2 regions of the Butyricicoccus sp. AM05-1 genome follow, and region 1 is predicted to be linked to the other one. Evidence: riboswitches for the same ligand, from Rfam matches in the RefSeq annotation. Region 1 holds a riboswitch; the other holds the start of a gene.
The links. Region 1 has a riboswitch for FMN ahead of DW088_RS03380 (ECF transporter S component). Riboswitches for the same ligand answer to the same signal wherever they lie in the genome.
Positions count from the first base shown of each region.

Region 1 (7,623 bases):
ACAGGGCATCGACGATGAAACCAACTACAACATCAACGCTGATACAGCAGCCAGCAAGCTGGCAGTTGCACTCGGTGCAAAAAAGCTGATTCTGCTGACCGACGTACGCGGTCTGATGCAGGACATTAACGATCCGGACAGTGTCATTCACCGTCTCAAGGTGTCCGAGGTGCCGAAGCTGGTGCGCGACGGCATCATCAAGGGCGGCATGATCCCCAAGGTAGACTGCTGTGTTGAGGCAGTCCGCAAGGGCGTTGAGCGTGCCACCATTCTGGACGGCCGTGTCAAGCATTCGATTCTGATCGAGCTGCTTTCCAAGGTCGGCGCAGGCACTATGTTTCAGTAATTGAGAATTGAAAATGGAGAATGGAGAATGATTCGCTCTGTATCTCCGATAAAAGGTGATACCCTATGACTTACAATGAATTAAAAAGCGAAGAAAATAAATATGTAATGAACACCTATGGTCGGTTTCCGATTGCGCTGGACCACGGCGAGGGTGCGACCCTGTGGGACGTTGAGGGCAAGAAGTACATCGATCTTGCTTCCGGCATCGGTGTAAACTGCCTTGGTTATGCCAATCCGGCAATCATTGACGCGATCGATAAGCAGGCGCACAAGCTGATGCATGTTTCCAACCTGTTCACCACCGAGCCGATGGTTCAGGTTGCCAAGAAGCTGGTAGAAAAGACGCATCTGGGCGGCAAGGTATTCTTTGCCAACTCGGGCGCCGAGGCAAACGAGGGTGCCATCAAACTGGCGCGCAAGTACTCGTTCGACAAGTACGGCGAGGGCCGCTTCAAGGTGCTGACGCTCATCAATTCCTTCCACGGACGTACCGTAACCACGCTGAAGGCCACCGGTCAGGAGCGTTTCCACAACTATTTCTTCCCGTTTACCGAGGGCTTTGATTACGCGGTCGCCAACGACATCAAGTCGGTACGCGCAAAGGCGGACGATATGACCTGCGCCATCATGATGGAGCTGATTCAGGGCGAGGGCGGTGTTCTGCCGCTTGACCGCGAGTTCGTCAAGGAGGTAGAGATGCTCTGCCGCGAGAAGGATATGCTGCTCATCATCGACGAGGTGCAGACTGGTATCGGCCGTACCGGCAGCCTGTTTGCCTTCCAGCAGTACGACATCAAGCCGGACGTTGTCACTATGGCAAAGGGTCTTGGCGGCGGCATGCCGATCGGCGCTGTCATGGCGGCGGATACCTGCTGCAACGTCCTGACGCCGGGCACGCACGCGACCACCTTCGGCGGTACGCCGATTGTCTGCTCCGCAGCAAACGTCGTGCTCGATACCGTCGGTGACGGCCAGTTTCTGATGAAAGTACGCGAAAAGGGCGAGTACCTTCGCAACGGCATCCTGTCCCTTGGCTCGCCGAATATCAAGGGCGTGCGCGGCATGGGTCTCATGCTCGGCATCATCGTTGAGGAAGGAAAGCACTCCGTGTTTGCCAATAAGCTGATCGAAAACGGCGTTCTGGCGATCACCGCCGGCAAAAATGCCGTTCGTCTGCTCCCGCCGCTCACCATTTCGAAGGAAGAAATGGATGAAGCACTCGCTATCATGGCAAAGGTATTTTAATCAAAGGTTTTGACAATTAGTAATTAGAAATGAGAAATTAGTAATTAACGTGATTATCGCACTGGTGCAGCAGCACCTAAATAATTACTAACTACTAATTACTCATTGCTAATTTGCAGAAAGGGGTTATTACAATGAAGCATTTACTGAAGCTGCTTGACTGCTCCACCGAGGAGATCATCGGTCTGCTCGATCTGGCGGATCAGCTCAAGTATGAGAGAAAGCACAACATTTCCCATCGTCACCTGGAAGGCAAGAGTCTTGGCATGATCTTCCAGAAGTCCTCCACCCGTACCCGTGTTTCCTTCGAGACCGGCATGTATCAGCTGGGCGGTCAGGCGCTGTTCCTGTCCAACCGTGATCTGCAGATTGGCCGCGGCGAACCGGTACAGGATACGGCCCGCGTGCTGAGCCGCTATCTGGACGGCATCATGATCCGTACCTACGAGCAGAAGGAAGTAGAGGATCTGGCAAACTACGGCTCTATTCCGATCATCAACGGTCTGACTGATTTCTGCCATCCGTGTCAGGTTCTGGCGGACCTCATGACCATCCGTGAGAAGTTTGCCGTTCTTGAGGGTCTCAAGCTGTGCTACATTGGCGACGGCAACAACATGGCAAACTCGCTGATCGTCGGCGGCCTCAAGACCGGCATGAAGGTTTCCATCGCAACGCCGGTGGACTACCGTCCGGACGCTGAGGTTATGGCATTCGCAGAGCCGAACCCGAACTTCTTCATCACCGATGACCCGATGAAGGCTGCAGAGAACGCAGACGTTGTTATCACTGATACATGGGCGTCCATGGGTCAGGAAGCCGAGAAGGAAGTCCGCATGAAGGCATTCCAGGGCTATCAGGTCAATGATGAGCTGCTGGCTGCTGCAAAGCCGGGCTGCATGGTGCAGCACTGCCTGCCGGCATATCGCGAGCAGGAGATCACCACCAAGGTGTTCGAGGAGCACGCAAACGAAATTTTCGAGGAAGCAGAAAACCGCCTGCACGCACAGAAGGCTGTTATGGTTACTCTGATGGGCAGCAAGGAAGACTGATTTCTGATAAAAGCCGCTTTTCGCAAGGAAAGGCGGCTTTATGTTTTTCTTGCTGAAGTGTTGACAAACCCCTTACCGGCGACTATAATAGCAGTATAAATAAATCAGTTCTGTTTCAGGGCGGAGTGAAAGTCTCCACCGGCAGTATACAGGCTTCGAGCCTGATAGTCTGCGAGCCGCAAGGCATGATGGGTTAGAATCCCAACCGACGGTTATAGTCCGGATGAGAGAAACAGATGTACCTATCGCTACGTCTGTATGCCTCTGGAGCAATCCAGGGGCTTGTTTTATTTATGGAACAGGACTCCTGAAAGGGAGAAAAACAGCAATGACAAAAACCAGCAAAATCACCTACACCGCAATTTTTGCGGCTATCGCAACCGTGCTGATGTACTTTGAATTCCCGATTCCGTTCATGCCGCCGTTCCTCAAGGTGGATCTGTCCGGCGCAGTCGTGCTCATCGGTGCGTTTATCTTCGGCATCGCTCCGGCGATCACGATGATCGGCATCAAGGACATCATTCATCTGACCCAGACCCAGACCGGCGGCTCCGGTGAGGTCGCAGATTTCCTGATGCTTTCCACGCTCGTTGTTATCGCTGTGCTGCTGTACCGCGGTCACAAGAGCCGCAAGATGGCTGTCCTCGGCTGTGCAGCCGGATCGGTCGCTATGGCCTGTGTCGGCATGCTGACCAACTATTTTCTTATCATTCCGTTTTATTCGCAGGTTATGCCGCTGCAGGCTATCTTTGATGCATGCAACGCGATCAACCCGTATGTGACCGGCATGCAGGGCTATCTGCTGCTCGGCGTTCTGCCGTTCAATCTCATCAAAGGCGCAATCCTGACTGCGATTACCATGCTTGCCTACAAGAAGCTGAGCGTGTTCATCAAGTCCAAGCAGATCGAATTGCACCACTCCAGACAGCGTGTCGGCTAAGTAAAAAACGAAGGTGCTCTCCAGCAAGCGGAGAGCACTTTTTTTGTGTTCAATAATCGCAAACAGTGCGGCAACATCTATGATTTCGACAAAGATCTGTATACGAATTGACAAAATGCGTGGCCAAGATTATATCACATGCGTGCATCTAATAGACTCGGTCCCGTCAAGATTTATGCGCAAAATTGTTTGCAGGTTCTCCGGCTGAGTGAAGTCAGCCGGCAATGAAGGCGTCGTCCAGCGCCGTCTCCGAGTGCTTCATGTTCATATATTTTTTCTGCCCCACTGCGCGCCCGCCACATGGCGAAGCCAAGCGCAGACCAGCATCAGAGCAGAGTTGCCGTCAGGGAACGTCCCCACCACGCGGGTTCTGCGGCGGATCTCACGGTTCAGCCGCTCGATCACATTGTTGGTGCGGATGCGCGTCCAATGCTCACTGGGAAAATCGCAGTAGGTCAGCGTCTCCTCAACTTGGCAGCCTCCTTCAGCTTCATGGCGCGCAGTTCGGCAACGACCGCTTTAGCCTTGTCGCGGGACGCCTTTTTGCTCTTCTGGGCGTGGATCGCCTTAGGCATTTTTGCCACAATTTTGACCTTGGATTTAGGCACAACAGAGAAAACATTGCGGTAGAAATGCACCGTGCAGCGCTGGTATTTAGCGTCCGGGAACACCTCGCCCACGGCCTCCAGCATCCCCATGCACTTGTCGCCGACGATGAGTTTTACGCCGTCCAAGCGCGTCCGCGGAGCCACTGGAAGAAGCTGACCTAGCTGGCCTTGTCCTCTTTCATTCCCTCAGCGGCGCCTAAAACCTCATGGAAACCGTCATCATTCACGGCGATTGCCACCCAAATGGCTATATTTTCATACTCTCCGCCCCAGTTGCGGCGCAGGAGATGCCGTCCACGTAGACGTATGGATAGCGTCCGTCCTGCAAGGGGCGGTTCCGCCAGTCCTCGATGTGAACGTAGGCTTTCTTGTTCGGTTCACTGATGATGGCGGGCGAGACCTTGCTGACCCACAGCGCCTCGGTGATGTCCTCTACCCGGTGCACGGAGACGCCTGCCAGATACATCTCGATGAGGGCCTCCTCCAGCTGCTCTCCCGGCAGAGATACCGTTCGATGATGGCAGTCTCAAAGGATACGCCCTTGAGTCGCGGCATATGGAGCGTGACGTCACCAGAGGCGGTGGTGAGATTCCGGTCATAGTGGCCGCTGCGGTAGCCATGCGGACCTTGCTGCGCTCGTAGCGGGCAGCCTGTGTCAAGGACTCCGTCTCTTTTTCCAGCAGTTCGTTCAGGGTTTCCTCCACGCTGCTGCGGACCAATTCCTTGATTTTCTCCTTGATAATTTCCTCATTCAGCTGTACAATTCTCTCGGACATAGTTTGTTGTCTCCTTTCAGAATGGTGTGTGGTAACTTCCTTCTACCAGAGCCTGCAAGCTATGTCTTCTTTTATGCGGTTTTCAATTTGCGCAACTTATTGTACCTTATCATATGAATCAGGAAGAATAGCATGGATTTAAGGAGAAACTAAACGATAGTGTATAATCAAGTTCGCAAAAGCAAACAGAAAATAGACAAGCCATCAAGGCTCCTATAAAATGATAGTTGTCGAAAAAATCATGATGTAAAGGAGAGACACTAATGGCTCACAAAAATAATCGCAAATTGCAATATCAAGTTGAGCATTTCATCTGCTAGAATCAGTCTGGTAAAGGCTAGATTGGGCGGACTCCATCCCAAACTTCGTGTAAACCTCCAACAAGGTGTAGAATAGAAGCAGGATGGCGGAGGTAATCACAATGGCAAGAAGGAAAAGAACCCCCAGAAGAAAACGCACGTCGCGAAAAAATCCGTGAGCTGCTGCAGCTGGCGAATGTAGGCAGCAAGAACAAGGACACGGATAACAGCCGGAACGGGCACAGCAGAAAAACCCTGCGCACCAGTTTTGGCGATGTAGAGGTATCTGTGCCGCGAGATCGCAAGAGCGAATTTGAACCCAAGGTGCTGAGAAAAAATCAGACCAGCATCAGCCAGGACATCGAGGACATTTTCATTGCCTGCACGGATAATTTGATCGGTTTCTCTGCGGCGATCGAGGCGGTCTATCCCAAAACGGAAACCCAGAACTGCATCATCCATCAGCTTCGAAATTCCAGCAAATATGTCTCCTACAAGGATTTGAAGGCACTTATGGCTGACTTGAAAGCAGTCTACGCAGCGGTAGATGAACCGGCTGCTTTGGACGCGTTAGACACGTTCGCAGAACACTGGGACAAGAAATACCCCAAAATTTCTCAGTCGTGGAGGGATAACTGGGCAAATCTCAGTACCTATTTCAAGTTTCCTCAAGAACTTCGGCGGCTGATCTATACGACCAACACGATCGAAGGCTTCAACCGTCAGCTCAGGAAGGTAAACAAGTCGAAATCCGTGTTTCCAACCGATGACAGCCTTTTCAAAATGCTGTATTTGGCGATGATCGACATCACGAAAAAGTGGACCGGCCGCAGACAGGACTGGAGCATGATTCATACCCAGTTGGCAATCTATTTTGAGGCTCGGATGCCTGGGTAATAACCCGGCTTGAAGGTCAAGGGGCGCTACGCCGCCGGCGAGGCTCCAATGGACGAGGGTGCCCCTTGACTTCCGCCCCCGTTGGCGTTATGTTGTAGACAAGGCGGGCGCAGCCAGCGCCGCTCCCGCCTTGAAATATAAGTTCTATTTTATACCGCATTTTGGCGGTTACACAGAATTCGGGATAGTCCCTCTAAATAATATATTCCGAGAGTACAACCCTTTTTGTAGCGAATTTTCATCTTCTCCATCCTTTGCAAAATTTATCATTTTGCTCTGTAAATCGGTTCCAGTTTAATTAATCATATAGCAAATAGGCTGTGTTTTCAATAATTACACCTTGAAAACACAGCCTATTGCGCTTATATAGAAGTAGAACTTTTCACAGTTCTGCCTAGCATTCTCCGGTTTGTACACTAAATTACTGATCCGACTCCGGGCTTCCCTTATTTAAGCCATCTGCAAACCACTGCCTGCCGCATACTCACAAACTGCAAGGCGCCTCATTGCCGCTCTCAAAACCGCCACAATCCCTTTCTGAAATTCACATCGAAAAATTCCCGTGCGGTCTGCAGGTTCATCACGACCCACTCACGAGATTTATGGGCCTCCAGTGTTTCCGGCAATTCTTTCATCAGGCGGTCCGCTTCATACGGTACACCCGCATTGTAACGCAGTTCATTGCTGTGCTTATTCACAACAAACGACTTTTTGCTCGTCCGCCATGCATTTTGAATCAACTTGATCGCGTATTTGCCGGTAACGTGCTCACTGAAATAATTCTCCAGTGAAAGCGTTCGGATATAATCCGGCAGCACATCACTGCCAAACTGCTGCATGACAGCAACGATAATCTCCGAGGAAATCTGTAAAATATCCGGTGCCTCGGTTTCATCATCCTTTAGCTGATCGAGTAAATCCGGCATTTGTTCCAGCATTCTGCGTAAGTATTCCCGATAGAATGCTGTGCCGATCTTCTGCTGCACCGAGCGTACCACGTTGCTGCGCATCACTTCGGTATTGGTCAGACCCGCTTCTACACGACAGATAACTGTTCGGCGAATGACCTCCGGTGCAACCGCTTTTACATCCTCGTTAGCACTGATGACAACCGCAGAATAATGTGTCAAATGATCGCTCACACCAAAATCATCATTCTTGATAGTTTCGATCGCGTGCTGATTAAAGCGTGTATTCGTCAAGTCATCTACAATGATCGGGGCACCTTGCACGGTTCGTTTCAGGTTTTCAATACCAGATCGGGTAAAATCCGGTGCCGAAATCTTAGGTTTCTGGCCGATCATCATTTTGAGCAGTGTTTCCAGAAAGCTGGTCTTCCCGGCCTTGCTCTGTCCATAAACCAAGCCAAATACCGGATACGGCAACCGCTGCTGATCAAACCTTGCTGCCATATCGCGCATCGTTGCCATCAGCGGCGAACAAAAGAACCAGTTCGCAAAC
Region 1 covers NZ_QUDG01000001.1:591,093-598,715, reverse strand. The annotation lists gene argB (acetylglutamate kinase) at 1-346, shown strand, start outside; gene DW088_RS03390 (aspartate aminotransferase family protein) at 412-1,593, shown strand; gene argF (ornithine carbamoyltransferase) at 1,728-2,642, shown strand; FMN riboswitch at 2,750-2,881, shown strand; gene DW088_RS03380 (ECF transporter S component) at 2,971-3,582, shown strand; partial or broken gene DW088_RS03375 (IS256 family transposase) at 3,797-4,966, opposite strand; gene DW088_RS03370 (IS256 family transposase) at 5,437-6,162, shown strand; gene DW088_RS03365 (hypothetical protein) at 6,678-7,623, opposite strand, start outside.

Region 2 (7,623 bases), on a different contig from region 1:
GATCTGTTCGAGGAACGCCTTGTCCTCAAATTTTCTCGCGGCCTTCAATCGGTCAAACGAGATCGACCGGGCAGCCTGCACGCAGTTATCCCAGCTGCCGCCAAACAGTGCGTCCAGCAGACGCTCGGCCTGATTTAAGTCGCTCGTCAGCGCAGGCAGATAGTTGTCCGCCAGCTCATCAATGCCGGTCAATTCATCCACAGCCATGTGCAGAAATGCCGCACCGTGCTGTGCCGCCGACTTCGCCTGCTCTCGCAGCACACGGCCGTGCGGCGTGTCCATGCCGCGCGTGTACAATCCCGCGCGCACATCCTCGAGGAACGCCCGCGGATCAGGATGCGCCTGAATCTTCTCGTAGGTGCCGAGAATGACCTCGCCCAGCTTTTTATCGTCGCGCCCCGCCGTCAGCAGGTCACAGAGCGCGAAAAACTTCTCGTCCGCCTGCTCGTAGGCCGTGTCGAGCACTTCTTCGAGCACCTCGGCGCGAAGCAGCTTTCCCTCGTTTTCGTCCATCAGGCGAAAGTCGGGTGCAATACCGAGCACCGCCGCCTGCTCGCGTGCGAGCGACAGACACAGCGCATGCACGGTCGTGATTTTCGCGCGGTGCACGAGGAACAGCTGCCGCCGCAGACGGGTATCCCGCGGGTTTGCGGCTACGGCCGCACCGAGGGCCGCACCGATTCGCTCGCGCATTTCGGCTGCCGCTGCGTTGGTAAAGGTAACCAGCAGCAGGCGGTCGATATCGACCGGATCGTTCTCGTCCGTCAGCCGCCGGAGCACACGCTCGGTCAGCACGGCTGTCTTGCCCGAGCCGGCTGCCGCCGAAACCAGCAGTGCACCGCCGCGGTCGTCGATCGCGGTCTGCTGATCAGGTGTCCACTTCGGCATTGTCGTCCCCTCCTAACTGCTCCCAGAATTCCTTGTCCTTGATGTTTTTCAGCCAGCGTACCTTGTCTCCGGCGGTCTCGTCGAACCGGCAGGCTGCCCGGAAATCACACCATTCGCAGTAGCTGCGGTCGGTCTTGCGCGGGTCGGCTTCAATGCTGCCGTTTCGCAGAGCCTGTCCCATTTCGAGCAGCTTTTTCTGCGTGTAGCGTGCCAGTCTGCCGAATTTCGCCAGATCGGCTACCGCAGACTTGGCGGCAAGCGTCGGCTCATCCTCGCCCTTCCCGGTCTTGATAGAGACCGGAATAAACCGTCCGTCACCTTCCAGACCGTGCTCCATTGCCTCGAGCAGCGACATATCGTCACTCAGCAGACCCGAACGCCGCAGCGCCTTGTCGCGCAGAATGCGCAGCCCGTCCTCGTCCGTGTCGCGCGCCGCATCCGGCAGCTCATCGCGTACCGGAACATACAGCACGCCTGCCGGTACGATTTCGTTCAGCTCGGCGGTCAGGCGGGCACGATAGCGGTCCAGACCCTCCTGCTGCAGCGCGTACAGATAGATGATAAGCTGCATGTTGAGTCCGTACCAGATGTCGGACAGCGAAAATGATTTTTTGCCGCTTTTGTAGTCCATAACGCGCAGATAGAGGCGGCCGTTTTTGATGTAGCCGTCCACGCGGTCCACCTTGCCGGAGAGTGAAACCGACACATCGCCGTCCTCACACTGCACGGGCGGCAGGTCGCCGCTGCGCGAGAAGTCCAGCTCATAGTCGATCGGCTCAAAGTCGGATACGCGAAGTTCTTCGATCACGTTGTCGAGGATCTGCTCCACGGCGCGCACCAGTCGGCGAAACAGGTATTGGAAGCGCGCGGTTTTATTCTCCAGGCCGCCCAGTTCCTCCGCGACATACTGCCGTACCGCTTCACGGCAGGCTTTGCGCACGGTCGGCTGATCGGCATGGGCGGCGCCGCCCTCGCACTTTCCAAGGGTATCCAGCGCATGCTCGAGCACATAGTGGATGAATGTGCCGGTCGAGAGCGCATCAAACTTCGCCACACGGCGCGGCTTGGCCTTCAGACCATACTGCATAAAGAATGCAAACCGGCAGGAATAGAACGTATCCACACGCGAAGCGGTCAGATTAAGACTTTTTCCGTACAAGCCGTCAATCGTGTGCGGACTGCTCAGCGGTCCTCTGCCGCGCCGCTGCGCCTGCGCGTTTTTGACTCGCTCATCATCCTTATAGTAGTCATAGGCGGCCCGCACAGCGGCTGTCCGGTCGCCCGAAAGATACGCGCACGCAAGTTCGACCGCCGGTCGTTCCGCCTGCAGGCGGTCGCGCACGGTCTCCGTCCGGTGGGTGGAAAACGGCACATCCGGCAGCAATTCGCGCACTGTGTTTACGAAGTAGGACGGCCGCGTTTCACCGCCGCCTGCGTCGATGGTGTGATACGTCAGCAGCAGCTCGTCCGTCGGGCACGCCAGTGCTCGATAGAGCGTTTCCTGCTCCATCAACAGGCGTTCCTCGCCGTAGGCTTTGAGTTCCACGCCGAGCGCATCCATTTTGTCGCGGTCCATGTCACTCAGCAGCGAAGTCGAGGACGGGGTTTTCGGTATCAGGCCGTCGTTAACGCCCAGCAGGATGACATATTTCGCATTTTCCGTACACGCACGCTCGATGTTGCCGCAGGTCACGCGGTCGAGCGAAACCGGAATCGTACCCACATCGTACTCGCCGAGCACCAGCCGGAACAGCTGCGCGAAACGGTCGAGCGTCAGCGGCATATCCCCGCACACCCACGCGAACTGCTCCATTGCAGAGACCAGGATTTCCCACAGCTGGCGGTACTCGTCGGCCAGCTGCAGACGGCCCGCCTGCTCGTGTCCGGCGGCGCGGTCAGTCATGCGCTGCGGCGCGTCCACCGCAAGAAGAAATGCATAGAGCGCACGCACGCAGTCACCTGCAGGCTGCTCACCTGCAAGTGCCTCGCGCAGTGCGGAGAACGGCGCGATTGCCCGTTTGCGGAGTGTGTTCAGCTCGGCAAGCTGCGCCTTCGCATTCTCGTCGATTGGCAAACCATAGCCGTCCGGATGCTCGGTCCACTCGCGTTCCCAGGCTCCGCCGCGGATGTTCCAGGTGAGCACATAATTCTCTAATTTGTCAATTTCGTCCCAATCCAAGCCCGCAAGCCCGGTCTTGAGACAGGAGAACAGATCTTCATATCGGAAATGATTTCGTACCGCCTCGAGTGCATTCGTGACCAGCGCCATCGGCGGACGAGACAGCAGATCCGGCTTTTCCGCGAGGAACACCGGAATGTCGTACCGCGCCATCGCCATTGCGAGAAACGCGCTGTACGGCTCGATATCGCGTGCCGCAACCACAAAATCGCGGCAGCGCGCGCCTTCGTCCCGCACCTTGCGCCGAATGTAAGCCGCCGCGTGCTCGCACTCGTCAAACGGCGAAGCCGCCTCGTACAGCCGAACGCCGTCCGCACTCTCCTGTGGGGTGCGCACCGGCAGCAGGCTTTCGCGTTCGAGCGCAGCCAGTCCCGCCGGTCGGGCCACCTTGCTTTCGCCCAGTTCGATGCGCTCGACCGTCTGGTTATGATGTTTTGCCATCCGGGTTAATTTCTGCACTGTTTTACAGCCGGTAAGGAAAATCTCCGGGTAATCCGTATCGCAGGTTACCGCCGCAGAGAGCGGCACACCTGCCGCCAGCATGGCATCAACCACTGCACTTTCCTGCACGGTAAAGCCGAGAAAACCATCCAGATAGACCGCTGCACCGTCCAGCGTGTGGCTTTCTGCCAGACGGTCGCGCAGATGTGTCAGACGGTCTCTCGGGTCGGGCAGGGACTCCTCGCACAGGCGCTCGTAGGCCGTCAAAATCTGTGCAAGATCGGACAATTTTTCTGCAAGTACAGTGTCCTCACTCTCCTCGGCAGCCGCAAACAGCGTCTCCGGTGCGACCGCACAGGTTTTGCACTCGTCGATCAGCCGCAGCGCCTCCTGCAGCAGCTCCGGCTTGTCTGCCAGACCCTTCCATGCACTCAGCCCCCCCTGCACACGGCGTGCCGCCTCCTGCAAGGTCAAAAGCTGACCTGCCGGTGTCAGCATCTGCTGTGCCAGTCCGCCGACCTCAGAGAACACACGGTCCGCCAATCGTGAGAACGTCAGCACCTCGGCCGTGCGTGCGCCGTGGTTGTGCGTGGCTGCGGCAAGCCGCCTCTCCATCAGGTGCGAGTTCAGCTCGGGCACGAGCAGAATCTGCCGTCCCTCTCCCTTTTCACTCAGCGCCGCGATCTCCCGCAGGATGGCCGTTGTCTTGCCGCTTCCCGCTCGTCCGGTCCAGATCCGCATGGCACACTCTCCTTTCATTTCATAGCTATTTGATTATAGCACAACCGGAGCAAATTGAAAATGGATACACCCACCGCAGTGGGCGTCCAGCGAGCAACCGCCCATAGGGCGGCTCTTAGCGAGTCGGAATGGAAAACGGAAAATTACCAATAACAACCGTATGGTCATTTTATATTTTTTGTGCGTTATCTGCGTATTTTCCAGTCTTTTTCGAACTTTTGCGGTGCTTTGTTTGCATTCACACATTCTGTAAAATTATTTTTTCAAAAAAACCTTGCATTTTTCTCCGCTTGGGACTATACTTTCCTCAGGCGGAACAATAAAGGCTCTGCCCCGCAAAACCAAATATTTGATTCTTCAGGGCAGGGTGCAATTCCCTACCGGCGGTACAGCCCGCGAGCGGATGCCATTCGGCGGAAGCATGATTCGGTGAAATTCCGAGGCCGACAGTATAGTCTGGATAAAAGAAGAATGCGCGGAAAGATTTTCCGTTGTTTGCTGTTCTGAAATGCCGATTCGGTGTTTCAGACTTTTTATTTTCACAATGCTTTTTTCAGCGTCCCGAAGATTCTGTCTTTGGGACGTTTTTTTTGGCTGTCGCCAAACTATCGTGAAATTTTCTACAGAATTATTATATCAGGTGATTCTATGCAGGAGCAAAAACAGGAATATATGCGTCAGGCGTTGGCGCTGGCCCAGCGCGGAGCCGGTCACGTCAATCCGAATCCGATGGTCGGCTGCGTCATCGTCAAGGACGGAAAAATCATCGGTGAAGGCTGGCACGAGCACATCGGCGGCCTGCATGCCGAGCGCAACGCGTTCGCGCACTGCACCGAGGACTGCACGGGCGCAGACCTTTACGTCACGCTCGAGCCGTGCTGCCACTGGGGACGCACGCCGCCGTGTACAGATGCAGTCATCGAGCACAAGATCGGCCGCGTGTTCATCGGCTGTCTGGACCCGAACCCGCTGGTAGCCGGCAAAGGCGCACAGATCCTGCGCGACGCAGGCATTGAAGTCGAGACCGGCGTGTGCGAGGACGAATGCCGCCGCGTGAATGAAGTTTTCTTTCACTACATCACGCACAAGACGCCGTTTGTGACGCTCAAGTACGCGATGACGCTGGACGGCAAAATCGCCGCACACACCGGCGACAGCCGCTGGGTTACCGGCGAGACCGCCCGCCGTCATGTACACGAAACGCGCAACCGGCTGCCCGCCATCATGGTCGGCATCGGCACCGTGCTTGAGGACGATCCGCTGCTCACCTGCCGCATTGACGGCGGGCGCGATCCGATCCGCATAATCTGCGACAGCCGCGCACGCACGCCGATCGACAGCAGAATCGTACAGACGGCGAACAAAATCCCGACCTATATCGCGGTCGTCGGTCGAAATGAGCGCACCGCTGAACTGGAACGGCACGGTGTACACATTCTCGAATGCAAAACGAAAGACGAGCGCGTAGACCTTGCCGACCTGATGCGCCAGCTCGGCGCACTCGGCATCGACGGCGTATTACTTGAAGGCGGCTCGGCACTTGCGTTCTCCGCGCTGGAGGCCGGTGTGGTACACCGCGTGCAGGCGTACATCGCCCCGAAAATCATCGGCGGTGCAGGCGCAAAAAGTCCGGTCGGAGGTCTGGGATTTGACAAGATGGTGCAGGCGCTTCCGCTGAAGGACGTGACCTGCACGCCGATGGGCGAAGATTTCCTGCTTGAAGGGAGATTGTAATGTTTACTGGACTTATCGAAGAAATCGGTACGGTGCGGCGCATCGAGCGCGGCGCAAAAGGCGCTCGGCTGACGATTGCGGCAGATACCGTGCTCGAAAATACAAAAATCGGCGACAGCATTGCCACGAACGGCGTATGTCTGACCGTGGTCGCGCTGACGGACGACAGCTTCAGCGCCGATGTGATGGCGGAAAGCCTGCGGCGTTCCGCGCTCGGCAGTCTGCAGAGCGGCTCGCCGGTCAATCTGGAGCGCGCGATGCCTGCCGACGGACGGTTCGGCGGTCATATCGTATCCGGCCATATCGACGGCACCGGCTCGGTTCTCTCGCAGCGGCGCGAGGACAACGCCGTGTGGGTGACGATCAAAACACCGGCTCCCCTGCTCCGGTACATCGTCGAAAAAGGCTCGATCGCCATTGATGGCGTCAGCCTTACCGTGGCGGCTGTGACGGACACCGACTTTTCGGTCTCCATCATCCCGCACACCGGCGCACAGACCATTCTGCTTGGCAAAAAGCCGGGCGAGCCGGTCAACCTCGAATGCGATGTGATCGGCAAATACGTTGAAAAAATGCTCACGCCGCACAAATCCAGCGGTATTACAATGGATTTTCTTGCACAACACGGATTTTAACGGAGGTTTTCTTTTATGGAATATCAGTTCAATACAGTTGAAGAAGCGCTCGAAGAGCTTCGCGCCGGACACCTCATCCTCACCATCGACGACCCGGACCGCGAGAACGAGGGCGACCTCATCTGCGCCGCACAGTTCGCCACGACCGAGAACGTCAACTTCATGGCGACCCATGCCAAGGGCCTGATCTGCACGCCGATGAGTGAGCAGGTTGCGCTCCGTCTCGGTCTGGAGCAGATGGTAAAGGTCAACACCGACAACCACCACACTGCATTCACGGTCTCCATCGACCATGTGGACACCACGACCGGCATTTCCGCCGAGGAACGCGGCTTTACCTGCCGCAAATGTGCGGATATCCACACCAAGCCGGAGGAGCTCCGCCGTCCGGGACACGTTTTCCCGCTCGTCGCACGCCGCGGCGGTGTGCTGACCCGCAACGGCCACACCGAGGCGACTGTCGATCTGTGCCGTCTGGCCGGACTCGAGCAGTGCGGTCTGTGCTGTGAGATCATGCGCGATGACGGCACGATGATGCGCACGCCCGAGCTGATGGAGAAGGCCAAGGAGTGGGGACTCAAGATCATCACCATCAAGGACCTGCAGGACTACTGCCGCCGTCATGATAAGCACGTTGTCCGTGAAGCCTGTGCGAAAATGCCCACCCGTTTCGGTGAGTTCCGCATCTACGGCTACGTCAACGACCTGACCGGCGAGCACCATGTTGCGCTCGTCAAGGGCGAGATCGGCGATGGCAAGAACCTGCTCTGCCGCGTACACTCCGAGTGTCTGACCGGCGATGTGTTCGGTTCCCGCCGGTGCGACTGCGGTCAGCAGCTTGCGGCAGCCATGCAGCAGATCGACAAGGAAGGACGCGGCGTGCTGCTCTATATGCGCCAGGAAGGCCGCGGAATCGGTCTGATCAACAAGCTGAAGGCGTATGAGCTGCAGGAAAAGGGCTTCGATACAGTCGAGGCAAACGTAAAGCTCGGCTTTGCGCCCGAC
Region 2 covers NZ_QUDG01000004.1:81,642-89,264, reverse strand. The annotation lists gene addA (helicase-exonuclease AddAB subunit AddA) at 1-888, opposite strand, end outside; gene DW088_RS07765 (PD-(D/E)XK nuclease family protein) at 869-4,249, opposite strand; FMN riboswitch at 4,599-4,725, shown strand; gene ribD (bifunctional diaminohydroxyphosphoribosylaminopyrimidine deaminase/5-amino-6-(5-phosphoribosylamino)uracil reductase RibD) at 4,898-5,983, shown strand; gene DW088_RS07755 (riboflavin synthase) at 5,983-6,618, shown strand; gene DW088_RS07750 (bifunctional 3,4-dihydroxy-2-butanone-4-phosphate synthase/GTP cyclohydrolase II) at 6,634-7,623, shown strand, end outside.
Region 2: linked by a shared signal. The riboswitch ahead of ribD (bifunctional diaminohydroxyphosphoribosylaminopyrimidine deaminase/5-amino-6-(5-phosphoribosylamino)uracil reductase RibD) and the one ahead of DW088_RS03380 (ECF transporter S component) in region 1 are both predicted to bind FMN.